Regions from separate parts of the Thalassospira permensis NBRC 106175 genome, predicted to be linked through region 1. Evidence: riboswitches for the same ligand, from Rfam matches in the RefSeq annotation. Region 1 holds a riboswitch; each other region holds the start of a gene.

Region 1 (7,439 bases):
AATCTCGCCCACCGTGCATTTCGACCGGGCGGCCTGCACGGCAAGTTCAAGCAGATTGCCATTCCCCTGATCGGCGGCATTGGTAAGGGCGGTAAGGGCGGCTTCAACATCCGCATTGTTGCGTTCGGCGCGCAGACGTTCCAGCTTGGCGATCTGCTGACGGCGGACTTCGGCGTTATCGACCTGCAAAACATCGACCGGGCGATCATCGGTAGCACGGTATTTGTTCACGCCCACCAGTGTCTGACGGCCGCTATCGATGCGGGCCTGTGTGCGCGCAGCCGCTTCTTCGATGCGCATTTTCGGGATGCCGGCCTCAATCGCCTTGGCCATGCCGCCCTGTTCTTCGACCTCAAGGATATGGGCCCATGCCTTTTCCGCCAGATCACGGGTCAGCCGTTCGACATAATAGGACCCGCCCCACGGATCGATAACCTTGGTCGTACCGCTTTCCTGTTGCAGGAAAAGCTGCGTATTGCGGGCAATGCGCGCCGAAAAATCGGTCGGCAGGGCCAATGCCTCGTCAAGGGCGTTGGTATGAAGCGACTGGGTGTGGCCTTGGGTTGATGCCATCGCCTCAACGCATGTTCTGATGACGTTGTTAAACACATCCTGGGCTGTCAGTGACCAGCCCGATGTCTGGCTGTGCGTGCGCAATGAAAGCGATTTGGGGCTCTGCGGATCGAACTGTTTGATCAGCTTGGCCCAGATCATGCGGGCGGCGCGCATTTTGGCGATTTCCATAAAGAAATTCATGCCAATCGCCCAGAAGAACGACAGACGCGGCGCGAATTTATCAATCGGAAGACCAGCAGCCTGACCGGCACGGGCATATTCGATGCCATCGGCCAGGGTATAGGCCAGTTCAAGGTCCGCCGTAGCCCCGGCTTCCTGCATGTGATAGCCGGAAATCGAGATCGAATTGAATTTCGGCATGTTTTGCGAGGTAAAGGCAAAGATGTCCGAAATGATCCGCATCGAGGGTTTCGGCGGATAGATATAGGTATTGCGGACCATGAATTCCTTCAGAATGTCGTTCTGAATGGTGCCTGAAAGCTGTTCATGCTTAACACCCTGTTCTTCGGCAGCCGCGATATAAAGCGCCATCACCGGCAGGACCGCACCATTCATGGTCATGGAGACCGACATCTGATCGAGCGGAATACCATCAAAAAGGGTCCGCATGTCATAGATGCTGTCAATGGCCACACCGGCCATGCCGACATCGCCGGTGACACGCGGATGGTCGCTGTCATAGCCGCGATGGGTGGCAAGGTCGAAGGCAATCGACAGGCCCTTTTGCCCGGCGGCAAGGTTGCGGCGATAAAACGCGTTGGATTCTTCGGCGGTTGAAAAACCGGCATATTGCCGGATCGTCCAGGGTTGCTGGACATACATGGTCGGATAGGGGCCGCGCAGGAAGGGCGGCATGCCCGGCATGGTGTTGAGGTGATCAAGCCCCGCCAGATCATCCGCGCCAAAGACGGCCTTGACATCAATGCCTTCAGGCGTGGTCCAGGGCGCTGTATTGACCGGGCTGGTCGGGCCGGAAGTAGCACGATCAAACAGCGGCAGATTGGAAAAGTCCGGAATCCGGGTCATGGTTATTTTACCCCCAGATGTGAAAGGGCCGTCTCGCAGATCGCAAGAACATCCGCCCCGATAAATATGAAATCATCAATACCCGCCGCCTCGTAATCGGCCCTCGCATCGCCGGGATGCCCGGCAAGGTAAATGCGGGTGGCCCCGGCCTGTTTGAGGGTTTGGGCAATATCGGCGGCCATGTCGGCATATTGCGGGTCCGATCCGCAAATGACTGCGATTTTGGCACCACTTTCACCAAATGCCTTGGCGGCTTCGCTGGCATCGGCAAAGCCGTTATTGAGGATCGCCTCAATCCCGCCAGCTTCGAAGAAGTTTCGGGCAAACATGGCGCGCGCGGTATGTTTGGCAACCGGGCCCAGATTGGCCAGAAAGATTTGCGGAAGTTTGCCGGTTGATGCCTTGTGGGCATCGGCACGATCGCGCAGGGTTTCGAAACTTTCCGAAAGACGATGGGTTGGCAGCGGATCGATGGTTGTGCCCGCGGCCTTGCCATAAAGGGCTTCATACATCTGTGCGATGGTTGCACCGGATTTGGCCGCCGTGATCAGATTCTCAAGGCTGATGCCGATTGCATCCTTAAACCCGGTCTGGCGGGCTTTGGCTTCCTTGCGAATTGTCGTCAGGTCTGGCGCATCGCAGGTGACTTTGGCCTCTGTGATGTTGGGGAATTCCGACACGCCGGTCAGCGGATCGCGCCGGGTGGCAACGCGGCTTTCGCGGGTCTGCCAGATTTCGGAAATCTCTTTTTGCAGGGACCCGTCGGCAAGGGCCTTGATAATGCTGCCCTTGGCTTCAAGTGACTGGAACCGGCCCCAGGCATTGGATGCCAGTTCGCGGGTCAGGTTTTCGATGAACCATGAACCGCCCGCCGGGTCGATCACACGGTGAACGTTGCTTTCTTCCTGCAGGATCAGTTGGGTATTGCGCGCAATGCGGCGCGCAAAGCCATCGGGCAGGCCGATCAGATGATCATAGGGCAGGCAGATAACGCTATCAGCCCCGCCCAGACCGGCGCTCAAGCTGGTGACGGTGGTGCGCAGCATATTGACCCACGGATCAACCTTCGACAGCGCCATTTCGGCCGATACGGCATTGATCGTGATGGTGGCGTCATCCACACCCGATGCCGAAAGAACACGGCTCCACATCAGGCGAAGCGCACGAAGTTTGGCAATCCCGGCAAAGAAATCGGTGCCGACCGCAACATTGAACGCAATCGCACCCGCCGCCTGATCAATCACCATGCCGGTATCGGTCAGGGCGCGCAGATAGGTGACACCACCTGCCAGCAGGTAGGCAAGTTCCTGCCCATCGGTCGCACCGGCATTACAGAACGGCGCGCCATTGACCGTGATGGCGGTGGCATGCGGGAAACGGTCGATCAGATCGGCGGCAATATCGGCGGCCTGTTTGATCGCATCATCGGCGGAAACCGGAAGGCTGCCTGTTGCGGCCAATGTGCCAATCGGATCGATGTTAAAGGCCGGTGCGGCGTCGCTTGCAAAATCGTCATCCGCGTCGGCGCTGTTTTCCGCATCCTTTTCAAGGCGTGCGGCCAGAATGGCGGCGGCCGGGATGGCGGCGGCACCGGCATCGATCGCGACGGTGGCAAGGTTGGTATAGACATCGTCAAGTGTGGCTTCGAGATCGGCAAGGCAGTGAATGGCAATGCCGTCAATGCCAGCATCGCCCGATGTGACATCCGCGCCCGTGCGTGCGGCGGCATCCAGACGTAGCAGGACCGACGTTGCGCCGTTTTCCAGATCATCGAGAATCGCGGCATTGACCGATTTGGGATCGGGATGGGCATGAAGCTGGCGGATGTCCCAGCCGCTGGCGGCGTCCTTGGCATCGACGGCGGCACACAGGACCTGATGGATCAGGCGGGTTGCGTCGTCCTGATCGTCGTTGGTGTAAAGCGGCTGCATCGCGAAACCGTCAAGCATCCTTGTGACCAGTTTCCTGTCAAAGGATGCACCTTTAAGCCCGGCTTCCGCCAGTTGACGCCAGCTCGCATAATCTGCGGCTGGAAACTCTGAGGCCAGCTTTAACGGGTCTGTCATGCTCTCTCCCGGTCGCGGTCGGATCTTTTCGGATCTGGGCCGATTCTATTTTACAACGGATTCCCTCCGCCCGGTACACCCCGCCCGGTCCGGCAGAAACAGAGCCATCTTTCGGTATCTGGCTTGTGCACCGCCAAAACGGCGCATTTACAGTTGCGAGGGCAGCTTCGGCCTTGATCGCGGGTTTGCGCCGGATCGTACCGAATTCCCGAAAGAATGTTTCCATATCGCATCTGCGACATGGCGGTGTTTATAGCACCCGCCCATAATTACGTAAATAGGCATGGAAATACCTATTTAGGTCAATATTCCGACCATCCATCAGCGTTCCGTAACGTTATCGTCCTGAAAAATGGTTGTTTTCTGCCAAAGGCGGGATCAGTGGACGGATAATTATGGCGTGCCGCTGCCATTATACTTTGGCCGGATTGTGATGGTTTCTGGGAAAAAATGCGGGGTTTAACCAATTTGACATTTTCATCTGCCAGATTGGGGCTGTCCCAAATCTCGGAGTATTGCCATCCATGAATGCGCTCAGCGCCGTGCCGCCCCGACCGATACATGACGGTCTGGTTGCGTTTGCCGACGACAGCCCCAGCGCCAAAGCGGCCCTTGAAACCGTTTTGCGCCGTGCCGGGTATGACGTGGCAGGGTTTGACTGTGCCGACGATCTGATCGACCAGCTGGACGGTCTTTATCCGCGCGCGATTATTCTGGATCTTGAAATGCCCGGTATGAGCGGGTTTGAAGCCTTTTGCGAGATTCGCCGCCGCTTCCCGAACGCGGTCGAGGTGCCGGTTCTGTTCTTCTCGGCCCATTATGATGCCGATACGCGGGCCCAGGCCGATGCCCTTGGCGCGGCTGACTTTATCAGCAAAGATGCAAGCCCGATGGTGGTGATCGAGCAGCTTAACCGGGCGCTCGATAAATCCATGAGCCATTGCTGAGTTATTTTTGGCAATCGCCTGCATTTTTCATTTTTAGTGAATAATCAAAAAATCGGGTCTTTTGGCAAAAAAAATGCCGTTCGACCCGATTTTTCATATTGCTCATATCATAATAGCAAACGCCTTCTCAGGCGTGGCGAAGCTGTGCCGGGTCACCCGATGGCATGGCAATCGTGTGATCCTCGTCCCCGTGGACATGATAAAGTCGATCACAGGCAAGTGTGGTCGACGGATCGATGGTTGGACGCTGGGCGAGGCGGTCATAGATGGCCGCAAAATCGGTATCCATTGCATCGAAAAGCTGCTGATAGTCGGTCAGCACGAAATAGGTTTTCTGGAAATCGTCAATGGCATAGTCGGTTGCCATAACCCGTTCGAGGTCAAATGCCACCCGGTTGGGGGTTGGATCGGTGACGGAATAGATGGTTTCCGTTTGCGATGACAGCATGCCCGCCCCATAGGCGCGCAATCCGTGTTCGGTCATGATCAGGCCGAACTCTACCATGTACCAGTACATGCGGGCGAGTTTCTTGAGCCCGCCTTTGGCAATGGCTTCGGGGCCCTTGGCACCATAAGCCGCCAGATAATCGGCAAAGACCGGGTCATAAAGCATCGGCACATGACCAAAGAAGTCATGGAAGATGTCGGGTTCGACGAGATAGTCGATCTCCTCCGGCTTGCGCAGCCAGACGGTCACCGGGAAACGCCGGTTGGCGAGATGATCGAAAAACACATCATCGGGCACCAGCCCCGGCACCGCGACAAGGTGCCAGCCAGTGGCAGCATGGAGCTTCTCACTGACCCGACCGAAATGCGGAATGCCGTCGGCGGCATCAAGTTTTTCAAGATTGCGGATATAATCGGGGGCGGCATAGCCCGGCAGGATCGCCTTCTGACGGGCATAAAGTTTGCGCCAAAGGTCATGTTCGGCCTCAGAATAGGATGCCCAGTCCTGGGCCACGGTGTAGTCATCATTGATGTGGCTGTAATCGCCGCGCAGATTTTTGTTCTGGTCCATAGCGGTCCTCGTTTGCTCCCTGATGAGACTTTCTGCATGGACTATTTTACATCAATTCAAATGTCATTTTCGCGCGATATAGGGATCAAAATGCGTTATGGTTGATCAAATATGACCGTATAAACCATTTTGAGGGCGAAAAATGACCGATGTGCTGTTAAGCCCGACCGACATCAAAATCCTGCAAATCCTTCAGCGCGACGCATCGATCAGCAATGTGCAGCTGGCCGAAAAGGTCGGTATGTCGCCTTCGCCGTGCCTGCGCCGGGTCAAGCAGCTTGAGGCATCGGGCATCATTCGCCAGACGGTGGCGTTGCTGGACCGCAGGAAGGCCGGGCTTGGCGTGCTGGCAACCATTCAGGTCCGCCTGCAACGCCACACCGAAGAAGGGGCGGAGGATTTTGCCAAGGCGATGAACGACCTGCCGCAGATCATGTCCTGTTGGGCGATGACCGGGCGGCAGGATTTCCTTCTGGTGGCGCTGGCGCGCGATATTGAAAGCTTTGGGGATTTCGTGACGCACAAGCTGCTCTCGATGCCCAATGTGCGTGATGTGCAGTCAAGCCTTGTGCTTAAGGAATACAAGAACCAGACGGCGATTCCGATATTGGCGACGGTTTGAGGGTTGCAGGCACGATATGGCTGCCAACTTCGCCCGCACCAATGATGCCGATGATCGTCACGGGAGATTTAACTTTGGATTTGTCATGGAAAGCGATGCGGGCAGGCAAAGGGGGAATTTTCCCGCCCGCATCAGGGCGATCATCAGGTGCCGATGCCACCCGCGACATTGACGGTTTCACCAGTGATGTAACCGGCATGCGGTCCGGCAAAGAAGGCGATGGTTTCGGCGACTTCGTCAAGCGTCGCGATCCGGCGGATCGGGTGCATGTCAAGAAGCGCATCGGGCACGCTGTCGCCAAGAACTTCGGTGGCCATGTCGGTTGGCATCACGCCGGGCTGAATGACATTGACCGTGATGTTGCGACCGCCGAGATCACGGGCAACGCCCTTGGCATAGCCGACAAGGGCGGCTTTGGTCCCGGCATAGTCGGCCGCACCGGCGAAGGGAACGTGGCTGCCAAGGAGTGAGCCGATAAAGATGATCCGGCCCCCGTCAGAAAGTTTGGGGGCGGCCGCACGGGTATTGGCGATTGTCCCCATGACATTGACCTGCCATTGGCGATTGTATTTTTCGCCATCAAGTTCGGGATCATCCACCAACTGCCCCTGAATGGCGATGCCGGCATTATTCACAAGGATGTCGAGCCTGCCGAATTCGGCAATCACCGCATCGATCAATGGTTTGGCAGAAGCCAGATCCGACTGATCGCTTTTGATTGCAATCGCACGAACACCTTTGGATTTGAGTTTTTCGATGACGGCATGGGCCTTGTCGGCGGAAGACGCGTAGCTGATGGCGACGTTTGCGCCAAGATCGGCAAGCTTTTCGGCCGTGACAGCCCCAAGGCCACGCGACCCGCCCGTGATGAGGGCGACTTTGCCGCCAAGAGTTTCGGTCATGATTAATCCTTCCTGTGTGTGATCCTGTGCGGGCTGGCCAGAACGGCAGCGGCACTTTTCATAACGTTCATTACTGTAATGATCATTATGAAAACTGGACATGTGCTGTCAAGTGGTTTAATAACGATCATTACGAAAAACAGGATTGGACTGATGGGACGTCATCGCGAATTTGATGTGGAAAAGGCACTCGACGCGGCACTTTGTGTTTTCTGGCGCAAGGGCTACGAAGGGGCGTCCTATGCCGATCTGACAGAAGCAACCGGTGTCGAACGGCCCGCG
Region 2 (7,439 bases), on a different contig from region 1:
CCATGACCTGCACGTCCTGTAAAAACAGGACGTTTTCCGCATATTTCTGCGCAAAATGAAGGTCTCGCACACAGGGCAGATCGGGAGTCGCCGCGCGGAAGGTAGCAAAAAGAAATCGGCCACTATCACGAGATGCAATAGTGGCCGATATTCTATAGGTTTATGATGCAGTTTCCCCGAGATGAGGATCAGCGGTTGCGTAGCGCAATCAGCAACCGCAGACTGTTAAGCGTCACCAGAACAGTTGCGCCGGTATCGGCCATCACCGCAAGCCACAGCCCGGTCAGGCCAGTGATGCTTGTGACCAGAAAGACAGCCTTGAGCCCCAGCGCCAGCGCGATATTTTCGCGGATCACGCGACGTGTACTGCGGGACAGCTTCACCAGATTGACAACATCCGAAAGCCGGTCCTTGACCGCCACCGCATCGGCGGCCTCAAGCGCAATATCCGTACCCCCGCCAATTGCGATGCCAACATCGGCCGATTTCAGCGCCGGGGCATCATTGATGCCGTCACCCACCATGGCAATCGGCCCCTTTCGCGCCGGATCATTGCGCAATTCGGCCAGCACGTTCAGCTTGTCTTCGGGCAGAAGCTGCGCCCGGTAATCAATGCCAAGTTCACCAGCCATACGTTTGGCGACACGTTCGGCATCGCCGGTCAGCATCAGCGGGCTGATGCCCAAGGCGTTCAGTTTGCCAAGTGCATCCTTTGCATCGGCGCGTGCGATATCGCGCAACGCAAGCGCGCCAATGACATCGCCATCACGTAGGACGACAACGGCCGTGCTACCGGCGTCTTCCTGTGCGGCTAGCCAGTCGGCAACTTCGGCAGCCGGTTTGATATCAAGGCGTTTGGCCGCCCCGACACGATAAAGCGTGCCATCAATCCGGGCTTCGACCCCGGCACCGGCGATGGTTCGCGCATCGGTGATTTCCGGCAGATCAAGTTTGTTTTCCGTCGCCGCATTGACCACCGCCTTTGCCAGCGGGTGGGAGGTCACGGTTTCAAGGGCGGCGGCAATGGCAAGCAACCGGTCCTCGTCCATATCACCCACCGACATCATTGCCGTCAGCTTCGGCTTGCCTTCGGTCAGCGTGCCAGTTTTATCAAACGCCATGGTGCGTACGGCCCCGATGGCCTCAAGTGCTGCACCGCCTTTAACCAGCAGGCCGATCCTGGATGCACGGGCAAGGGCCGATGTCACCGCCGCCGGTGTGGAGATCACCAAGGCACAGGGGCAGCCGATCAGAAGCAGGGCCAGCCCGCGATAGATCCATTCTTCCCAGCCTTGCCCGAACAGAACCGGTGGAACAACGACCGTAAGGGCCGCAAGCGCCATGATGATTGGCGTATAGATACGGGCGAATTTGGCAACGAAACGCTCGACCGGTGCCTTGTGCTTTTCGCTTTGTTCGACCAGATCGATCACGCGATCCAGCATGGTTTGCCCGGCAGCGCGGGTCACGCGCAGGCGTACCGGGCGATCTGTGACGATGGCACCGGCAAAAACCTCGCCCCCCGGTTCAGAGGCAACCGGAACGGATTCCCCGGTCAGGTGGCTGTTATCGATTTCAGCCGAGCCGACAGTCAGGATACCATCCGCCGGGATGCGTTCGCCGGGGCGGACTTCAACGATGTCGTCAAGCGCAAGCACCGAGGGTGCAACCGTATCAAAGCCACCACCAGATGGTGAAACCCGCCGCGCAGTCTCCGGGGCCAGTTTCATCAGCGATTTGACACCGCTGCGCGCACGGCCTGCGGCGACACCCTCGAGGCTTTCGCCAATCGCAAACAGCAGCACAACCATCCCGGCTTCAAGACTTTCGCCAATCGCGACCGCGCCAAGCACCGCGACACTCATCAACAGTTCGATGGAAAAGAACGCCCCGCTTACTGCCAGACGGAATGCCGATTTCATCACCGGCAATGCCGCAATGATCGATGCAACCGACATGGCATAGGCATCGGTGGCCGGAACCAGCCAGCCGACCAACCCGCCCAGAACCAGCCAGATCGCTGCCCATGCAATTTCGTCCCCGGCTTCCGGCCAGGGGGCCAGTTTGCGCAGCAGGGATTTGTCATTGGCATCGGTATCTTGCGACGCGGCATTATCCGTCGCAGCCGGATTGGCAGAACCACAGGAACCGCCAGCGCAGCAAGCGGCTTCGGATGATTTCCCCGCCCCCGGAATTACCTTTTCCTTTGCCGGATAACCCAATTTGGTCAGCATGGTGCTGATATCGGAACGCGTTTCGGCACTATCATTGCGAAGGCCCAGCGTGACCGTTTCACGCATCATTGATACATCAACACATTGCACGCCATCACGTTTGGAAAGCGCGGTTTCAATTTTCGCCACACAGGACCCGCAATCCATGCCCGACACGGCCCAATGACGATGCGAAATGCCGTCACGATGACGGGCCAGCACATCATCAACCGCGCCCTGGTCCTCGCCACTCAGTTCGGACTGCGCGTGCAGGCCATCGGCGGCAGCAACAAAGCTTTGTCCAGGCACAGCAATGTTGAGCGACGCAATCAGCGATGACTTGCAGCTTTCACAATTTCCAATGGCCGGGAACTGATCCCATTTTACGATGACGAACATTCTGGACCTCGCCAACATTCAAATTTATATTCATGCATCACATTCAAATAACAATTCATATATTAGTGAGTCAAGAACATTCAAACCATGATTTGAATGTTATCACACACAATGCCCGACGCCCCGAAAAAGTTGATGAATTACGCCAGCACTGCGGCCATAGTGACCACCCGATTTAAGAACCAAGGCCAACCGCCGCATGCCCCGTATTGTCATTTGCAAAACCTGCCAACCAGCACCTGATGCTGATCCGGACCCAAAGATGGATTTTGTCGATGCGGATGGTTTTGTGCGGCAGTTAGGCACGGCACTTGATCAGGCGGAATTGCCCGAAACGTTTGAAATCACGCAGGTTGACTGCATGGGATCATGCAGCGACCCGACATCGGTTGCACTTCAGGGAACCGGGCGGGCAAGTTATCTTTTTGCCGGATTATCGGCACATCGTGATATTGACGATATCATTGCCACCTGCCGGGAATATCTGAACGCCCCGGATGGATGGATCGAAGACGCACGCGGCTGCGGACGTCTTCGATTTTGCCTTAAGGCCCGTATCCCGGCCCTGTGATTATGGCGCAACCGAAACAGTCATGACCTGACGCAGTGGCTTATCGCCAACGGCAAGCTGGCTATGGTCATTGGCCGTAAGGGTCACGATAACCTCATTATCGCCCGCTGGAAGGTCTGCGATATGAAGCCACGGGCCATACAGGCGGGCGATCTTGGTGCCGTTAACATAGACATGAGCATGTCCCTCGCCCGGGATATGGGGACTGCTGGCATGTTCGGGGGCAAAACGGAAATTCTGCACCAAGAGATGCAGGTTCCAGCCACTGACCGGATCGGGCGCAATGGCAACATCAAGCCTTGGCGCATCAACGGCATCGGGCAGTGAAATGACGGCATCATGGCTGGCATGGGCACCGTTGACATTCATCGTGTCATGCGTATCACCATGGGCACTTTCCCCATGCGCGCGCGGATCGGAATGGTCATGACCATCAAGGGTGATGCCATTGCCCGCCGCCACCAGAAAGCCAATCCCGCCGCCAAAAACAAGCCCGATCCCGAAAAGAGCAAGTGAACGTGGCATTTCGTTTATCCAGACAAATCAATGAAAGAAAACAGGCGCGGAATATACCGCGCCTGATCAATGTGATTGCGTTTTACGCTTCCCGGTCGGCTTCACGCCGCCAGAAATGCCCGGCAAACAGCCCGGTCAACACCCAGGCCACCGCCCCGATACCAAAGGCACGCGCAGCAAACAGCGCGCCGAGTTCGGTCGGCACGGGACCGCTGAACTGATCGGGTTCCGGCGCACCGATAACATGGGGCGCCAGAAGCAGAACAACCGCCGCCCCCCACGCCAGCCAGTTCCGGCCAAAGGCGATCAGCCAAACCGCAAGTGCCGCGGTTGCCACCGTCGCAAACCACCAGATTTGCCGTTCATAGACATCGGCCGCAGCAACACCGGGCACCTCTGGCGCCAAGGTGAAGCCCGGTGCGAAATGCACGATGACAAACCCTGCAATGCCCCAGATGATGCCATTGCGCGCCGTCACCACATGACCACGATTTTCGGCAAAGGCCATGGCCGCGATCAGGATCAGTGCATAGCCGGTATAGACCAGCATGGTGAACAGGATGCTTAGCCCGTCACGCAGCGGATCAATCCCGCCGACATCCTGATGCGCGCTAACCGCGTCACCGCCGAAATGCACAAGGGCACCGGTTTCATACAGCTCCGCATGCAGCAAAACGGGCTGCACAAAATACAGCTGTAGCAGGGCCGCAATAAGCCCCGCTGCAGCACCAGCGAACAACGCGCTGGTTACTATGCGTGTGAACATGACTTAGTGGCAGGGAAAGCCGGTCGCGTGGCGCACATCGTGTGCCGCGTCATGAAGCAGGTCCGCCTGAACGTGGCCGGTCACAAAGACAATCGCCATGCCGAAAACGGCACAGGCAAGGATCGGCAGAAGAACGGATTTTTTCGAAACGGCAAATGCCGCGGTCTGCGTGGTCATAGAAATCTCCTTTGCTGTCACACCCGACAGTCGGTTCGGGTCCATGCCTGGCAGGTCTCCTGGCTTGCGGGTCTTCATGCGTCGCCGACCTTCCCTGCTTTCGCAAGTGGTATGATGGCGGGCACTCGTCGCATACAGTCGCGGGGGCGGCTTTGGCTTTGACCGTCAAACAGACGGCTTTCCAAATTCCCTCTTCGTTTCCCAACCCCGAGCAGAGCGGGAAAAACCAAGCCATTCGTTTATGACGGTAATTTTGCGCAAGTGCAATGTGAAAACCACGCAGGCCGGGTGATCATTTGCCGAACATATTCGCCCGATTGTCGATCTGCGACTGGAATGCCCGCAAAGATCAGTGCGGGGGTGGCTTAGTCGTGTGTGACGTGGGCAAAGACATCTCGAACAACACGGGAAATATGTTCGTCATCAATCTGATAGAAGATATGACGCCCGTTGCGCTCGGAGGCCAGAATGCGCTGATCGCGCAACTGACGCAGATGATGGCTGGTAAGCGACTGCGACATGCCCGATGCCTCGGCCAGTTCGCCAACGGTTTGCGGTTTTTCCATGCAGCGCAGAACAAGCTGCAACCGCCCGGCATCCCCCAAAAGCGCAAAGATTTTTGCCGCCGCCTCGATATCGGGCAGCGACAGGTTATGACCGGTGGCGCGCGACGCATCACGCGTTACGGCTTCCCCCTGTTCGGTGGAAAGGCCAAGACGTGCGGCGGTATCGCATTCCTGACAACCGTCACCATCATTATTGGCGCTGACCACGACCGGGCGGGCCGGTGTGACTTCGACTTTACGTGATTTTGCTTTGCTTTGTGACATGCCCCTATTTTCCACGCCCTGCATCGCTTGGCAAGGGGACTTGATGTTTGCGTGCATGGAACTCCGCCACGCAGGGAACGTTACAGGTATGACACATCATCGAAAGTGCCCACCAGAACAAGGAGACACACCGATGCAAGAGCAAACAGCACTCGACATTTTTAATCTGCGCCAGTCCCACGACAGCTGGGAACGGAATGTTGCCGGTTACTGCGCGAAAAACGACATGCAGGTCGGAAATCTGCCCAAAGAGGTAACCGGCACCTATAACGAGATGAATGAGGCGTGGGAAAAGCTTAAGGCCGAAGGCGATGCCGCAAGCAACGCCACCGCAGAGCAGTTCCACAAGGCGACCGCAAATCTTGAAAAAGCATGGAACGATATGACTGGCAGGTAAATTGCCGGTTTTATGCCCTTTATAGAGAATGCCCCAAAATCGCCTTTTCATTGCAAATCGATGACATGATTACGCGCCAGATTGAAATTGTCTGGAAAAGCAAAAGGAGGCTCCCATGACAGCCCGTCCCCTTCCGGAGCACGCCAAGCTCCATCAGGAATTCAAGGATTGGGAATTCGGCCTTACAGCCCATTGCAAGGAATCCGAAGCCGGGCTTGAACAATTGCCAAGCGAGGTTGTTCAGGCGTGGGATGACATGGATGCCGCCTGGAGCGAGATCAAGGATCATAGCGGTGATATCCCGCAAGAATCCCTGCAGCGTTTTCGTGAAGCCAAACAACGTTTGCAAGGTGCGTGGGACGCGATGATCTCTTCCAAACGGCATTAACGACGCCGCGCTGGAAGCAGCCAGACTTTTTCGTCTCCCTCTCTTCCCTGGCGGGTTTTCCTCCCCTCCCCGCCATTCCTTCTGCAGCCGGGTGTTTCAACCGCCCCGGCTGCATTTTTTTGTCTGCATTTTGGCTAGGCATCGACCACCTGACGGTCAAAGCACTACTACGGACAAAAATCCGGGTTGACTCATTTCGATAAAAAATTCATGTTTTATTTTAATTAATGAATTTTATTCGTCATTAAAATATCCCCTGATTGTTTCCGGATGGAGCCCCGTCATGTCCGACACCTTGAAAAATGTCCGCACCGTCAGCCGCATACTTGGCTGGGTATGCCTTATCGGCGTTGTTTTCGAAATCTGTCTCGTGCCGCTGATATGGCATGTGGATGGCTGGATTGATACCAGCGCCAGCCAGATGACCATAAGCCTCGAAGAATTGCGCGCCCTTTCCGGATGGCAGAAATATGCCGTGATGGCATCGATGATGCTGCCGACACTTGTTATGGCCTATGGGCTTTGGCGGTTGCGCAAGATGTTCCTGTCTTTTGCCGAAAACCATGTTTTCCAGCTTGCCCCGATTGCCCATCTGAAAGCATTTTCCGTGGCCCTTATGGCACAGACCCTGATCAAGCCGATTTCAGGCGCTCTGACATCCGTGCTGGCAACCATAACTCGGCCAGAAGGCGAACGGGTACTGTCGATCGGGCTGAGTAATGCCGAAGCCAGCACGCTGTTTCTGGGTGGGCTGCTTCTGGTGATTGCATGGGTACTGGGTGAAGCCACCCGTATCGAAGACGAAAACAGGAGCTTCGTCTGATGGCGATCATTGTCCGGCTAGACGTGATGCTTGCCCTGCGAAAGATGAAATCCAAGGACCTTGCCAGCCGGATCGGGGTGACCGAACAGAACCTGTCGCTTCTGAAATCAGGCAAGGTGCGCGGGGTCAGGTTTGAAACGCTTGCCGCGATTTGTCGGGAACTTGATTGCCAACCCGGTGATCTTCTGGAATTCGTTGCCGACGACCTGTAAGCTCTTGTGATCATGGCGGGCCCGGTTAACAGGGGGCCGTCCTTCATAAGAAACCAAGCAGCCTGTTTAACGGCTGTTATCAGGGAAGACGTGAATGGAAAACAAGGTTGCCCTCGTAACAGGTGCCGCGCGCGGCATCGGACTTGC
Region 3 (7,439 bases), on a different contig from region 1:
ATGGTTGCACGCCATATCTGGCGTTCAACACCTTGCAGGTAACGCCAGTAAATCCGGACCTTGGCATCAATTTCAATGGTTGTTTGATCCGGCCCCGGCAGATGGCGCGCAAGTTCGTCCAGATCATCACGGAATTCTTCAATACTGACCGGTGCATGAACGCCGTGAAACCGTTCACGCAGGTCAAGAACCGAACGGATCGCACCGCGGGCCGGGCGATAACGGCCCTGGCCGTGCAAATCGGCACGTAACCAATCAGGAAGGTCGGCATCAGCAAGCAGGAAATCGACAATTTCTGCATGTCCGGCATGAACCGGCAGAGGGGTCCGCAGATAGTCAGGCAAACGAACGTGTTTCGTTCTTTCCATAGTGGCCTCCTAACTCTGTTGCCGATCCGTCTTGTGCGGTTATCGGCTCGATAGGTGTGCCCCGTCCCTCAACCAATAGATTAACACTTGGTTAAAAGAGATATGGTGCGAAAACGAAACGTTTCAACTGCCCGGTTTGTTCCGGCCATTCATTTCAACGGTAAAATTCTCGTGATTCGCAATATTGGATAATGCGCTGTTATGGGGCGCCATTCCCCATCAGATCGACTGATACGGAATTCCGGCGCGGCTGCCAAAGGCCACGATCAATCGCCTCGCGCAGGCGGTTGCGAATATCGCGAAGCGCATCGGGATTATGATCCCTGATAAAATCACGCACATCGCGATCGCCAAGATACGCATCATAAACCAGATCAAAATGATGATCGGCGACACACCGCGCCGTCGCGGCAAAGGCAAACAGGTAATCCACCGTTGCCGCCATTTCAAACGCACCCTTATAGCCGTGGCGCATTACGCCTTTGATCCATTTCGGATTGACCACGCGTGCCCGGACAACACGGGCAATTTCTTCTTCCAATGTACGGATTTTCGGGCTTTCCGGGCGGGAATGGTCGCTATGATAAACTGTTGGCTGCTTGCCGGATAAATGCCGGACCGCCGATGTCATTCCGCCTTCGAACTGATAATAATCATCGGAATCCAGCAAATCATGTTCGCGGTTGTCCTGATTATGGACAATCGCATCAACCCGCGACAGCCGTGTTTCAAACATATCACGCGCGGCTTCGCCCTCCGCCCCGTTGCCATAGGCATAACTGCCCCACGCCAGATAGGCATCCGCCAGATCGGCGTCATCTTCCCAAAGCTCTTCATCAATCATTGCCTGTAATCCCGCGCCATAGGCACCGGGTTTGGCACCAAACACGCGATATGCTGCCTGTTTTCTGGCTTGATCAGGACTGGCCCCGGCGTCACACAGCTTTGCCGTTTCTGCCGCCACCCCAACCGCAATCGGGTTCATGTCGGGCGCTTCGTCAGTTTGCGCGGCGACCGCACGTACCGCGCTGTCAAACAGGTCAATCAGGCCGGGGAATGCATCGCGGAAGAACCCCGATATGCGCAACGTCACATCAACGCGCGGTCGCCCCAGCAGAGATGCTGGCATAATCTCGAACCCGGTCACACGGCGCGATGCGCTGTCCCATGTTGGCCGAACCCCCATCAGGGCAAGCGCCTGGGCAATGTCATCACCACCGGTGCGCATATTGCTGGTGCCCCAAACCGAGAGGCCAAGGGCCACGGGCCATTCACCATGATCCTGCACATGCCGTTCCAACAGCAATTCGGCGGATTTCCATCCCAATTGCCATGCTGCCGGGGTCGGGATCGTGCGCGTATCAACCGAATAGAAATTCCGCCCGGTCGGCAACACGTCCGGTCGGCCGCGCGTTGGGGCCCCCGATGGTCCCGGTTCGACAAATTTGCCCGCAAGACCGCGCAGCAATCCGGCAATCTCTGCCTCGCCACAGGCTGTCACTGCCGGACGAATAGATATTTCGATATCGGAAAGAACTTCAATTGTCCGTTGCCATGCCTGATCCGCGACCACCTCCCCACGTACCAGATCACGCGCCAGAAGCTCGATCCGCTCTACCGTATCGCCCGTAGTACGCCACGCCCCAACGTCATATTGCGCAAGAATTTCGGGCTTAATCCCCGGCCAAAACTCGGCAAAGGCACAATCAAGCGGATCAAAACCGGGATCGCCAAGAATATCGGCGGCCAAGGCCCGATGAAGTGATGCCTTTGGCCCCTCGCTCGACCCGCGCGGCAATCTTGCCAGTGCGACCAGAAGATCGGTCAAAAGATCCCCTTCCGGTGCCTTACCAAAGATATGTAAGCCATCGCGGATCTGAAGTTCCTTCAATTCGCACAGGTAATTATCAAGCTTGGCAAGCGCGCTTTCCTCGTCCTCGTCCGGCTCAATCCCGCAATCGCGGTCAAGCCCGATGCGAATAGCAAGCTCAAGGATGTCACGCTTCAGGATGATCAATCTGCGTGGATCAACTGCTGCTGCGTCGTAGTATTCATCAACCAGCGCCTCCAGATCCTTAAGCGGTCCGTAACTTTCTGCCCGCGTCAAAGGCGGGGTCAGATGATCAAGGATCACCGCCTGTGCACGGCGCTTGGCCTGTGTGCCTTCCCCCGGATCATTGACGATAAAGGGATAGAAATGCGGTGTCGGGCCAAACACGGCTTCGGGGAAACATTCTTCCGACAGCGCTAATGACTTGCCCGGCAGCCATTCCATATTGCCGTGTTTGCCGAAATGAATGACGGCATGCGCTCCGAAATGATGGCGCAGCCAGATATAAAACGCGAAATAGTTATGCGGCGGCACCAGATCGGGCGAATGATAGCTTTCAAACGGATCGATATTGTATCCGCGTGCCGGTTGCAGCCCAACTACAACATTGCCCATCGGCAGGATCGAAAGGGCAATCGCCGACCGATCTGGCAGATAAAACGGATCACTCTCCGGCTCTCCCCAAGCATCCGTTACCTGCTGACGGGTGCGTGCGGGCAGGGTGGCAAATGCCGCGCGATAATCGGCAACCGGGATCGTCACACGAACGGTGCGATCAGCCAGCGACTTGAAATCATTCGTCGGTCCGGCCTTGACCGCCGCGATCAGGGCATCGCCATTTTCCGGCAGGTCATCAATCTTGTACCCGGCATCCTTCATCGCCCGAAGGGTTTCAATCATCCCGGCCGGTGTATCAAGCCCCACACCATTGCCAAGGCGCGCATCCTTGTTGGGATAATTGGCCATGATCATCGCGACTTTGCACATCGGGGCGTCCGTCTTGCGCAATTTGACCCAATTGGCTGCCAGTTCGGCAACAAACGCCACCCGATCGCGCACCGGGATATATTTAACCAGATCAATCTGCGTCAGGGCATCCTTGCCCGCCGATCCCTTGAACGACACGGCGCGCGATAAAATACGGCCATCAACTTCGGGAAGTGCGACATTCATCGCAATATCCCGCGCGGCAAGCCCGTTCACCCCATCCCGCCACGATGCTTCTCCACCGCCAGATAGCACCACCTGGAAAACCGGTGCATCGACAACATCAAACGGCCCATCTTTTCGTTCCACACCCGGAACGGAAAGAGAGAAGCCGGTGGTGTTCAGGATCAAATCCGCACGTGTTGACCCCAGCCATTCTTCAACCAAGGCCGCCGCAACCGGGTCTTTGAGGCTGGCAACAAAAACAGGCAATGGATTGAGGCTATTACCCAACAACTCCTCAACCAGCGCATCAATTACATCCAGATTACCAGCCTGAATTAATGCACGGTAGAAGATGATCGAGACAACAGTATGATTTTGTTTCCAATTCTGTTCAATTTCTTCGAGATTTGCGGTGATTTTCCCCGGCCAATAAAGGCCTGCCTTGACCAAGGGTGCCGCCGGCTTCCAGTCCCAACTGACAGACGGGTTCAACTTTTCATATATAAGACGCAGTAAATGTTCAGCATTTCCCGGACCACCTTCGATCAGGTAACGCCAGATTTGCTGATACGTTGCACCCTTTACCGTCGATAACGACAACAGTTCCGCATCGGGTTGATCGTCACCTGGCAACAGTACCAACGGCACGTCGTTGCGACGGGCCAGTTCGACCAGCTGTTCGATCCCGTATTCCCAATATCCCCGCCCGCCCAGAATGCGCACGATGATGAATTTGGCATCGGTCAGAACATCCTCGACATAAAGATCGACCGACATGTTGTGACCCAGCTGCAATAGACTTGCCAATCGCAGCGACGGTGTCGCGTCGCCAAATGCTGAATGCAATCGCGCCTGCGCCCCGGCCAGACAGGCAAGCTCGGACTCTGCTGCCGACAGGATAACGACATCGCCCGGGCTTTGCCCCAGATCGACGGCTTCGCTTCCATCGGTAACAAGCCCAGGCTGGGCGGCAAGCAGATGCATCGGAAATGTCCGTTTCTTTTATCGTGTGCTGGTTCAAGATCATCCGCCCGCACAACGTTGTCGACCGGATGATCTTACAATTTCAAAATGTCACGATGCCTTGATTGCCGCTTCGATGGCACCGCGATCCAAGCCATGCAGGCCGATCACCACCAGTTCCGACCGGCGCGTTTCGGTTTCGGCCCACGGCCGGTCGAAATAACGCTGGAATCTCTCACCAACGCCCTGAACAACCTGGCGCATCGGCTTGCCGGGAATATCAAGAAAACCCTTGATCCGCAGGACATCGAACTGACGCACGACATCAATCAGGCGTTTTTCAAGCACGGCCGCATCGTCAACCGCGTCAAGTGACACGACAAAGCTTTCAAAATCGTCGTGGTCATGTTCGTGACCATCGTCATGATGTGAGGGGCGGCTATCAAGATCGTCTTCGGCCGCCGCTCCAAGTCCCAGCAAAACAGCATTTTCGACCTTCGAATGCGCGGTCGCGATGATCTTGACCGATGGGCGTTTCAGCTCGGCCCGGATATCTGCCTCGACCTTGGCAATTTCAGCTTCTGTAAGCAGGTCGGTTTTGTTCAGAACCACCATATCGGCGCAATGAAGCTGCTCTTCAAACAGTTCCTCAAGCGGGCTTTCATGATCAAGATTATCATCCGCCTCGCGTTGGGCCTGAACCGCATGATGATCATGGGCAAACAGCCCGTCGCGCAATGCCGCCCCGTCCAGAACAGCCACCACACCATCTACCGTGACCCGTGAACGGATTTCCGGCCAGTTGAACGCCTTGACCAACGGTTTTGGCAGTGCCAACCCTGATGTTTCGATAACGATATGATCAGGCGGCGTGTCGCGATCAATCAGGCCCTTGATGGTCGGCAGGAAATCATCGGCCACCGTGCAACAGATGCACCCGTTTGCAAGTTCGACAACGTCGTCCTCGGCACATCCCGAAATGCCACAACCATTTATCACTTCGCGGTCCACGCCCAGATCACCAAATTCGTTAATGATCAGCGCAATCCGCTTACCCCCGGCATTTTCCAGCATATTGCGGATCATCGTGGTTTTGCCTGCACCAAGAAAACCGGTGATCACTGTTGCCGGAATTTTTCCAAGCTGTGCCATATTCAATTACCCTTAAATCTATGAATTCTGATCTATTTAACCGACATCGGAATGCCCGCAACCACAAGCGTCACCTGATCGGCAAGCTCGGCAATCCGTTGATGCAATCGTCCGGCATGATCGCGAAAGCTGCGCGCCATGGCATTTTCCGGCACAATCCCGAAACCGACCTCGTTCGAAACCAGAAGAACTGGGATATCCAGCTCCGGCAAAAGGTCGCAAAGCCGGTCAAACTCGGCCTCGATATCGCGATCTTCCAGCATCAGATTGGTCAGCCAAAGCGTCAGACAATCGACCAGTACCGGTTTGCTGCCGTCGCGATTGCAGGCAGACAGGACACCGAAAAGATCAAGCGGTTCCTCAATCGTTTGCCATATCTCGCCGCGCGATGATTTGTGAAGTTCGATGCGATTTGCCATTTCCTCGTCCCATGCCCGGCCGGTCGCGACATAAATACCGCCGCCTGCATGGTTGATCCGGTTTTCGGCAAACCGGCTTTTGCCCGATCTGGCACCGCCAAGGATCAGATGGATCCCGGCAAGCTGGCTGTTATCAGCCATATTCTGGGTCATAGCCGCTTTCCTTCGCTTTGACCTCCCACCGAGGCCGGATTGCGTTACCCCATATCCTTACGAACAGGGATACCGATGGCTGGTTTCCTGGCTGCGGGCATGAAAGCAATCCGCCTTCCCGGCATGTTGTCTGCAAATCAACATTACCGGTGGCTTGTGACATCACATCACCCGGATCACCCAACCCGTTACAGTTGCGGGGGCAGCACCGGCATCACACCGGTTTCCCATCACCAAACGGCAGCGCCGAACCTAGCAGCTTTGCTCCCACGACCAAAGCCCAAACTCCGACCTAGCCATAAGGTCAGTATTTGTAAGAATTGACTGCTTGTCGGCGGTTATTCTTTAGGAGAACATAATTTTGTCACGATGGATCAGAGCCGACAAAAGCCGCCCGCGTGACCGCCGGACATTACAAAACAAACAAAGTCCGGATGCCGAAACCGCAAAGGGTTTCGGAAAAACTTCTTGGGGTTAATTGGAAATTTGCTGATCAAATGGCAATTCATGAACAAATTCAACGAATTCGGAATCTGAAATCAACAACCTGGCAGACCGTATCACGCGAAGACATGTGGCGCGGGCTGCTGGATAGATTGAGCTATAATGATCAATCCTTTCCCGAATTCCTGCAACATCATGCTGTGAATGGTGAAATATCATTGGCGCGTCGTGATGTTCGAAACATTTATGCCAGCCGTCCGACCTGTGGTGTTGTCGCGACCATCATTTGGTCGCATGCGCGTGGCATCCGCGTAAATGCGCTTTCGCTTCTGGTCCGTGACCTGACGAAACTCGTGGAATTGTTCGAAAATGACGATTTCGACGAAGATCAAATGTCACTGCTTCTGGGCCAGCCTGGGATATCCATCCCGACCGCCAGCAAAATGCTTTCAGCCTGTGGTAAGAAATACAAAGGCAAACCCGCCGCCATCATCGACGACACGATCATTCAGGTTATCGAAGCACCGGAATTTGCATCCGACTTTACGGAAATCAACGAGCTTCGCGGCAAATCGCGCAGCCGGCCTATTCCTTACTACGAAGCCTATCTCGACGATATCGCGTCAATCTGTGGCAGATACGATGTCTCTGCCGATATGGTAGATCGCTTTTTGTCGGAATATGCGCTTGTCGATGCGCAGGAAACCGATCAACGGAAATCCGCCTGAAAACTGATACCCTGTGTGGCATGTCATTCAAGCCCCACAGGGTATCGGCAGATGGGTACTGCCCAGCCCCCCTTTAATCAGTAACGCAGATTAACACCGGCCACCCGCCAGCCCGGCTGATCGACGCCGGTTATATGTTCGATCCGTGTCACGCCAAGCGTATCGATATGAAATGATAAGGCCGCCTCAAGCGACAGACCAAGCGCATTGGCAAGGGCCGCGCGCACCG
Region 4 (7,439 bases), on a different contig from region 1:
GCGGCTGGCATCAAATCGTTTGGCTGTTCGAAGGCTGCCGCACAGCTTGAAGGCTCCAAGGGTTTCATGAAGGACATGGTGGCAAAGTTTGGCGTCCCGTCCGCGGCCTATGGCCGTTTCACCACGCCCGACGATGCGCGGGCCTTTGTTGAAAAGCACGGTGCCCCGATTGTTGTCAAAACCGACGGCCTTGCCGCGGGCAAGGGTGTGACGATCTGCCAGACAATCGACGAAGCCCTTGCGGCGATTGACGAATGCATGGTCGGTGGCAAATTCGGCGATGCCGGTGCGGAGCTGGTGATCGAGGAATTCATGACCGGCGAAGAAGCATCTTTCTTTGCGGTTTGTGACGGGGAAAACGTCATTCCGCTAATTGCCGCACAGGATCACAAGGCCGTCGGCGAGGGCGATACCGGCCCGAATACCGGTGGTATGGGTGCCTATTCCCCCGCCCCGGTCTTTACGCAGTCGGTTGAGGACAAGGTCATGGAACAGATCATTGTTCCGACCGTTAAGGGCATGGCCGCCGAAGGCCATCCGTTCAAGGGCGTCCTGTTTGCCGGTCTGATGATTGACGATGCGGGCAATCCGAAACTGATCGAATACAACATCCGTTTTGGCGATCCGGAATGCCAGGTTCTGATGACGCGTCTGAAATCGGATGTGCTTGATATCCTTGATGGGGCGGCAACCGGAAAACTCGATACCGTCAAACCCGAATGGCATGACGAAACCGCCATGGTCGTTGTCATGGCCGCCAAGGGGTATCCGGGCAGCTACGACAAAGGCACCGAGATCAAAAACGTGGCCGATGCCGATGCGATGGACAAGGTCAAGGTCCTGCATGCGGGCACGAAAATGGATGGTGACAAACTGACCGCGACGGGCGGTCGTGTTCTTGGCGTCACCGCGCGCGGCACGTCGGTGACCGAGGCACAGAAACGCGCCTATGAAGCGGTTGATGCCATTGACTGGCCGGGTGGTTTTTGCCGTCGTGATATCGGCTGGCGCGCGATTGCCCGCGAACAGAAGTAAGCCTTTGAATTGGAAAAGACCGGGTCATGCAGCCCGGTCTTTTTTCATGCCTGCGTGATAGCGCACCGCGCATTGCCCGTTAGGGCCATGTTCGATGGTGGCATCCACACCGAACACATCGCGCAGATTTTGGGTCGTCAGAATATCGGCAGGACTGCCGATCCCCACCAGTTCCCCGTCACGCATCATGGCAATCCGGTCGCAATACATCGCGGCATGGTTCAGATCGTGCAAGGCCGCCACCACGGTCACCGGTAATTCACGCACCAGTTCCAGCAATCCAAGCTGATGACGGATATCCAGATGGTTTGTCGGTTCATCCAGCAGAAGGAATTTTGGTTCCTGCGCCAGCGCACGCGCGATATGAACCCGCTGCTTTTCACCGCCCGAAAGCGTATGCCAGAACCGGTCGGCCAGATGGGTCATATCAACATCGCCGAGCGCACGTTCCACAATCGCATCATCGCGTTCCGACCAAGGCGACAGCATGCTGAGATAAGGTGTGCGTCCCAGTGCCACCGCCTCGCGCGCGGTCAGGCGGTCCGTGGTGTCGGCCTGCTGTTCGACAAAGCCGATCTGCCGGGCCAGTTTGCGACGACCATGCTTTTTCATGTCCTGCCCTGCCAGCATCGCACGCCCCTGATCAGGTGGACGAATACCGGCCAAAACCGACATCAAACTGGTTTTGCCCGATCCATTCGGCCCGATCAGGCCCAGAAACTCGCCCGGTTCCACCCGGAGGGAGACATTTTTGATGATCTTGCGAAAACCGGCAGACCAGACGATATCGCGCAGTTCCAAACTCATCGCAAAATCCTTCCGTGACACAGGATCAGGGCAAAGGCCGGGGCCCCGACAAGGGCGGTAATCACCCCGATTGGCAAAACCTGCCCCGGAACGATCACGCGTGAGATGACATCGGCACAGACCAGAAACAGTGCGCCAATCAATGCCGATAGCGGTAATAGCAGCCCATGACGCGTTCCGACAAAAAAGCGCGCGGCATGCGGGATCACGAGCCCGACAAAACCGATGGAACCAACGATACTGACCATTACCGCGGTCATCATCGCGGCTGCGGCAATCAGGATCGCATAAACCCGCCTGACCGGCACACCAAGCGATGCGGCGGATTCACGACCAAACGTAAAGGCATCAAGTGCGCGTGCATGCCAAAGACACACGACAAGCCCGACAAGAGCCACGGGTAAAGCCAGCCACACATCGGGCCAGCGCACGCCGCTAAGATTGCCCAGAAGCCAGAACATGATGCCACGCGCCTGTTCGGCACTGGCCGATTTGGTGACAATGAAGGATGTCAGGGCATTGAACATCTGCGATCCGGCAATACCTGCCAGAATGATCGCCCCCGTGCCGCGCCCGGCCTGTAACGCCAGAAGGGTCACAAAGGCGAATGCCGCCACCGCGCCGATAAATGCGCCAAGCGACAGGGAAAGCATCCCGGCCCCAAGACCTAGGATCACGATGCTGACCGCACCGGTCGAGGCACCGGCTGAAATGCCCAGCAAGTAAGGATCGGCAAGACTGTTACGCAAAAGCGCCTGCAAGACCGCACCGGAAACAGCAAGTGCCGCCCCGCAACTTGCAGCAACAATCGCGCGGCTAAGTCGGTAGTTCCAGATAATACCGGCATCAATCGCATCCACCGGATACCCGGCATCCCACAAATGATTGGCAATCGTATTGATCACCGTGCCCACCGGGATCGCTGTTTCGCCCACCGATGCGGCAACCGCCAGAACCGCTGCCAGCAACATCAGCGCGGCAAATGCCACGCTGATGCGTTTCATGAAAACGGGGCTGGAAATGATATTCCCGATCATTGGCCCGATCACTGGGTTGCCTCGAACGCCTCGATTGCCTTGGCCAGGGTTTCAATGCCGTCGATTGTCCGCATGGTCGGGTTCATCGACTGGGCATCCATGACGACGATATTTCCGCTTTTGACCGCATTCATCTGACGGGTTACCGGATCGGATTTCAGGAACTGCATTTTCAGTTCCCAGTCATCGGCCGGAAAACGACGACGATCCATTTTGCCAATCACAATGATATCGGGATTGGTTCGTGCGATGGTTTCCCACCCGACTGTGGGCCATTCATCGTTACTGTCGATGACATTCTCCACACCAAGGATCGACATGACATAGGCCGGTGCGCCTTTCTGCCCGGCAACAAACGGATCAACATCGATTTCAGCACTGGAGAACCAGAACAGTGCCGAAATTCCCTTGCCATTCACGGCGGCCACTTTTTCGCGCGCAGCCTGTTCGCGGGCTTTGAAATCGGCAATCAGATCTGCGCCGCGTTCCTCGACATCGAAGATTTTCGAAAGGTCGGCTATCCCCTGATAGATCTGATCCATCGAAAAGGCATCAATCCGCGTTCCGTCACCGCCCGTGGTGTTGTCCTTACCGACGCAATCGGCTGGTGCGGTATAGACCGGGATTGAAAGTTCAGCAAACTGGTCAATCGTTCCGACCTTGCCATTCGGGCCGATATGCCATTGGAACTGGGTTGTGACCAAATCGGGTTTCTGGCCGACCACACTTTCAAAGCTGGGATCGTTGTCTGCCAGACGCGGAATGGTGGCGTTGACGTCGCGAAACTGTTCCTGCACCGGACCAAGCCATACGGCCGTTCCGACCACCCTGTCCGCCAGTCCCAGAAGATAAAGCAGTTCCGTGCTGCTTTGGCCAAGCGATACGACACGGTTCGGAGCCTGATCAAAGGTCAGGGTTCGACCACAATTTTCCAATGTAAGCGGATATTCCGTGGCAGATGCGTATTGTGCGAAAGAAGCCAGTCCTGCAGCAAACACCCCGACTGCAAAAACCTTTTTGTTCAGTTCAATCACTTTGCGTCCTTTCATGGATATGCTGATCGGGAATTTCATTTCCCGACCGGACATACCAAACCAATAAACGTTATGTTATAACATAACATCAAAGTTGCTATGGTCAAGGGACTGGCTAAAGTGCTGAAAAATGGCGGGAAATGCCGGGATCCAAGGGCGGTCCAATGGCTTTCAGCCCGCCCGGAACGGTGACATATACCGACATCCTCCGGGGCACCCCGCCCGGTCCGTCGTATTCATGTCAGCAGGTCTCCTGGCTCGCGGGTCGTTGTGTTTTCCTGCCTTCCCGGGAAATATCCCAGTGGCTTTCAGAAGGAAACACTCACCGCCTACAGTTGCGGGGGCAGCTTCGGTTAACCGTCTTCACGGACGGCTTCGAATTCCCTTTATCCTTATCGGATACTGACATCTATCGGTGTCACATAGTCACGAAGGCCGGTCAAGCCAATTGCGAATAAATCGCAATGATTACAATTTTCAATAGGCGTTCGCCGCCGCCGTGCCATCGCCGCCCAGCCGCCCAAGGATCGCCGAGACATCGCGCATCGGTGGCGCGCCAAACATGCGGGCATATTCACGGCTGAACTGTGATGCGCTTTCATATCCGACTTCATAGGCCGCGGTTGCCGCATCCTTCATTTCGGTCAGCATCATCTGGCGCGCCATCGTCAGGCGAAGGCGTTTCTGATACTGAAGCGGGCTCATGGAGGTTACCTGCTTGAAATGATGATGGAAGGAAGACGGACTCATATTCGCCTGTGCCGCCAGATCATCGACCCGAAGCGGTGCGGCAAAATCGTCCTTCATAAGGCGGATGATCTTGGAAATGCGTTGCATGTTGCTGCCGCCCATGCCGATTTGCGCAATACGGCCCCCCTGAAGGCCGCGCAGAAGGCGATAATGCACCTCGCGCAGAAGCATCGGCGCCATCACGGAAATATCGTCTTTCTCATCGCACAGGCGCAACAGGCGCATCACGGCATCCAGCAAGGTATCGCTGGCGTTATCGACATGAAGACCGCAATCGCTTTCGGATGCCGAGCCGACCTGAAGATCAATCTGGGTGACAAGATCGCCCAACATCTGACCATCCAGTTCAATCGACAAACTGCGATACGGAAGTGCTGCACTGGCATTTGTCACACAGCCGACAATCGGCAGGTCGACCGACGCCACCAGATACTTTCCGGGCGCATAACTGAAAACCGCCTCGCCCAGAGTGACCTCTTTGGCACCTGACGCGATAATGCAAAGGCATGGCTTGTAGATTGTCGGAACTTTCATCGACGGCCCGGTCGCACGATACAGATGCACCGCCTTTACCGGCGTCTCGGCAACACCTTCGCCTTCGCAGTATCTGTCAATCAGTTCAGACATCTCTTCAAACACAGGCATCACCAAACTCCTTTGTTTCTCTAATATGAACTATAGCAACCAGAACCATCCTGAAAAGCGGTTTTCACCCTGCCTGGAGAATCAGGCAATTGATCAAGAGTTCTGTGTATTCATCAGGCCACCATTTGCAATCACAGTAAGCGCCATGATCCAGACAAGGAGGATGTCATGTCGCTTATGTCCAACAATGTTGAAAACAAGGTTGTCGTCATTACCGGTGCCAGCAGCGGAATTGGCGAGGCCACGGCAAAACTTCTGGCCGAAAACGGTGCAAAGGTCGTTCTTGCGGCCCGACGCACGGCAAAGCTTCATTCCATCGTCGCCGAAATCGAGGCCGAAGGCGGCACCGCCACATGTCGCGCGGTTGATGTCACCGATGCCGACGACGTCGAAGCACTGATCTATTTCGCCAAAAACACCTATGGCCGCGTTGATGTGATCTTCAACAATGCCGGTGTCATGCCCCTGTCGCCGCTTGCCGAACTGAAAATTGACGAGTGGAACAAGATGATCGACGTCAATATTCGCGGCGTCCTGAATGGCATTGCCGCCGGTCTGCCATTGTTCAAGGAACAGGGTAGCGGCCACATCATCAATACCGCATCCATTGGCGCACATCTGGTATCGCCGACTGCCGCCGTTTACTGCGCCACGAAATATGCCGTCTGGGCGATTTCCGATGGCCTGCGTCAGGAAAGCCGCGATATCCGCGTCACCACCATTTCGCCGGGCGTTACCGAAACAGAACTTGGCAACGACATTACCGATGACAATGCCAAAGGGTTTCTTGGTGAACTGCGCAAAACCGCACTCAGCCCGATTTCCATTGCATGGTCGGTGCTTTACGCAATCGCCCAGCCCGAAAGCGTCGATGTCAACGAGATCATCGTGCGCCCGACCGCATCGGCATATTGACCCGTAACGCCCAAGGAGGCCCGCATGGCACGTCATATGTTTGCGTCTTCTATCGCCAGTCTTCTGATGCTGTTTTCCAGCACCGCCACCGCACAGGAGGAAACCGTCATGTCCGGAACCACATCGAACGACCCGCATCCCTATGTTGGCATGTGGGTCACGGCTGATGGCAATATCCGTCAGGAATTGCTGGCCAACGGACGTTATGACGAGGCGCGCGGCAATCGCCCGTCTGCCTATCAGGGACGTTATGAAATTTCCGGCAATCATATCGATTACTGGGATGATACCGGCTTTACCGCCGACGGATATTTCGAAGACGGTGTTCTGTATCACGCAGGAATGGTGATGTATCGCCAGCCCATACAATAGCATTCAGGCTTTAAAACCCCGCTGCACCGGTTAACCCCGGCGCAGAACCCGCAAGGAACGGTATCGAATGGATGCCGTTCCTTTTTTCATTTTCATGCGCGAAAACTTTGCCAATAATCAGGTCGCTGTCACGGGCACATTGCCAGTCACGACATTCCGTTCATCAGCCGTGGCAAAGGTAAACAGATCAATCGGTTCGGAAAGTCCGCGAACATCCATCTGCCCGATCTTGCGAAAATCTTCTGCGGTCAGATACTGTGCCGTCGTTGCAGAAATCAGAACGTCGGTTCCCAGTTCCTTGTTCATCACTTCCAATCGGGCCGCCATATTTACCGTATCGCCATGCACGGTATAGTTCTGACGCCCACCCCCGCCGACACTGCCGGCAATCACCGTCCCGGTGCATATCCCGATACGCGTACGAACATGGATCCCGGCGAAATCCCGACTTTGCACAAGATCGGAAATCTCGCGTGCGGCCCGCACGGCACATCTGGCATGGTCGGCATCCTCGACCGGAACATTGAAAGTCGCCAGTACCGCATCGCCCTGAAACTGGGTAATCACACCATGATGACGGGTAATGATCTGTGACACTGCATCGAAATAGGTATTGAGAACCTCGACAATACCTTTTGGACCGATGGTTTCGGTCAGCTTGGTGAAATCGGCCAGATCGGCAAACAGGATGGTTGCCTCACGCTCGACCGGGGCCAGCGATCCGCGTTTGGAAATCAGCACTTCGGCAATGGCGGGCGGCACATATTGTCCGAAAATATCGGAAATGGCGCTACGTTCCTGTTCTGCCTCGATCTGGCGGCGCACCGTATGGCGCGCACGCCAC

What was found. Region 1 has a riboswitch for cobalamin ahead of SMB34_RS00160 (methylmalonyl-CoA mutase family protein). Riboswitches for the same ligand answer to the same signal wherever they lie in the genome.
Region 2: it holds a riboswitch for cobalamin, as region 1 does, so the genes downstream of both, SMB34_RS18905 (CbtB domain-containing protein) here and SMB34_RS00160 (methylmalonyl-CoA mutase family protein) in region 1, are expected to answer to the same signal.
Region 3: it holds a riboswitch for cobalamin, as region 1 does, so the genes downstream of both, cobU (bifunctional adenosylcobinamide kinase/adenosylcobinamide-phosphate guanylyltransferase) here and SMB34_RS00160 (methylmalonyl-CoA mutase family protein) in region 1, are expected to answer to the same signal.
Region 4: it holds a riboswitch for cobalamin, as region 1 does, so the genes downstream of both, SMB34_RS14460 (ABC transporter substrate-binding protein) here and SMB34_RS00160 (methylmalonyl-CoA mutase family protein) in region 1, are expected to answer to the same signal.

Annotation. Positions count from the first base shown of each region.
Region 1 is NZ_AUNC01000001.1:53,055-60,493, forward strand. It holds gene scpA (methylmalonyl-CoA mutase) at 1-1,602, opposite strand, end outside; gene SMB34_RS00160 (methylmalonyl-CoA mutase family protein) at 1,605-3,668, opposite strand; cobalamin riboswitch at 3,760-3,926, opposite strand; gene SMB34_RS00165 (response regulator) at 4,193-4,615, shown strand; gene phhA (phenylalanine 4-monooxygenase) at 4,743-5,633, opposite strand; gene SMB34_RS00175 (Lrp/AsnC family transcriptional regulator) at 5,776-6,255, shown strand; gene SMB34_RS00180 (SDR family NAD(P)-dependent oxidoreductase) at 6,399-7,157, opposite strand; gene SMB34_RS00185 (TetR/AcrR family transcriptional regulator) at 7,311-7,439, shown strand, end outside.
Region 2 is NZ_AUNC01000067.1:68,823-76,261, reverse strand. It holds gene SMB34_RS18925 (heavy metal translocating P-type ATPase) at 189-2,612, opposite strand; gene SMB34_RS18920 (DUF1636 family protein) at 2,812-3,183, shown strand; gene SMB34_RS18915 (hypothetical protein) at 3,184-3,708, opposite strand; gene SMB34_RS18910 (CbtA family protein) at 3,782-4,465, opposite strand; gene SMB34_RS18905 (CbtB domain-containing protein) at 4,469-4,642, opposite strand; cobalamin riboswitch at 4,675-4,887, opposite strand; gene SMB34_RS18900 (ArsR/SmtB family transcription factor) at 5,008-5,472, opposite strand; gene SMB34_RS18895 (hypothetical protein) at 5,606-5,869, shown strand; gene SMB34_RS18890 (hypothetical protein) at 5,985-6,257, shown strand; gene SMB34_RS18885 (DUF2975 domain-containing protein) at 6,541-7,080, shown strand; gene SMB34_RS18880 (helix-turn-helix domain-containing protein) at 7,080-7,292, shown strand; gene SMB34_RS18875 (SDR family NAD(P)-dependent oxidoreductase) at 7,387-7,439, shown strand, end outside.
Region 3 is NZ_AUNC01000012.1:258,374-265,812, reverse strand. It holds gene SMB34_RS08415 (hypothetical protein) at 1-368, opposite strand, end outside; gene cobN (cobaltochelatase subunit CobN) at 568-4,335, opposite strand; gene cobW (cobalamin biosynthesis protein CobW) at 4,426-5,466, opposite strand; gene cobU (bifunctional adenosylcobinamide kinase/adenosylcobinamide-phosphate guanylyltransferase) at 5,499-6,038, opposite strand; cobalamin riboswitch at 6,099-6,292, opposite strand; gene SMB34_RS08395 (hypothetical protein) at 6,635-7,210, shown strand; gene SMB34_RS08390 (histidine phosphatase family protein) at 7,288-7,439, opposite strand, start outside.
Region 4 is NZ_AUNC01000030.1:10,315-17,753, forward strand. It holds gene purD (phosphoribosylamine--glycine ligase) at 1-1,035, shown strand, start outside; gene SMB34_RS14450 (ABC transporter ATP-binding protein) at 1,060-1,842, opposite strand; gene SMB34_RS14455 (FecCD family ABC transporter permease) at 1,839-2,846, opposite strand; gene SMB34_RS14460 (ABC transporter substrate-binding protein) at 2,888-3,928, opposite strand; cobalamin riboswitch at 4,140-4,335, opposite strand; gene SMB34_RS14465 (AraC family transcriptional regulator) at 4,391-5,308, opposite strand; gene SMB34_RS14470 (SDR family oxidoreductase) at 5,477-6,223, shown strand; gene SMB34_RS21475 (Atu4866 domain-containing protein) at 6,248-6,595, shown strand; gene SMB34_RS20715 (adenylate/guanylate cyclase domain-containing protein) at 6,713-7,439, opposite strand, start outside.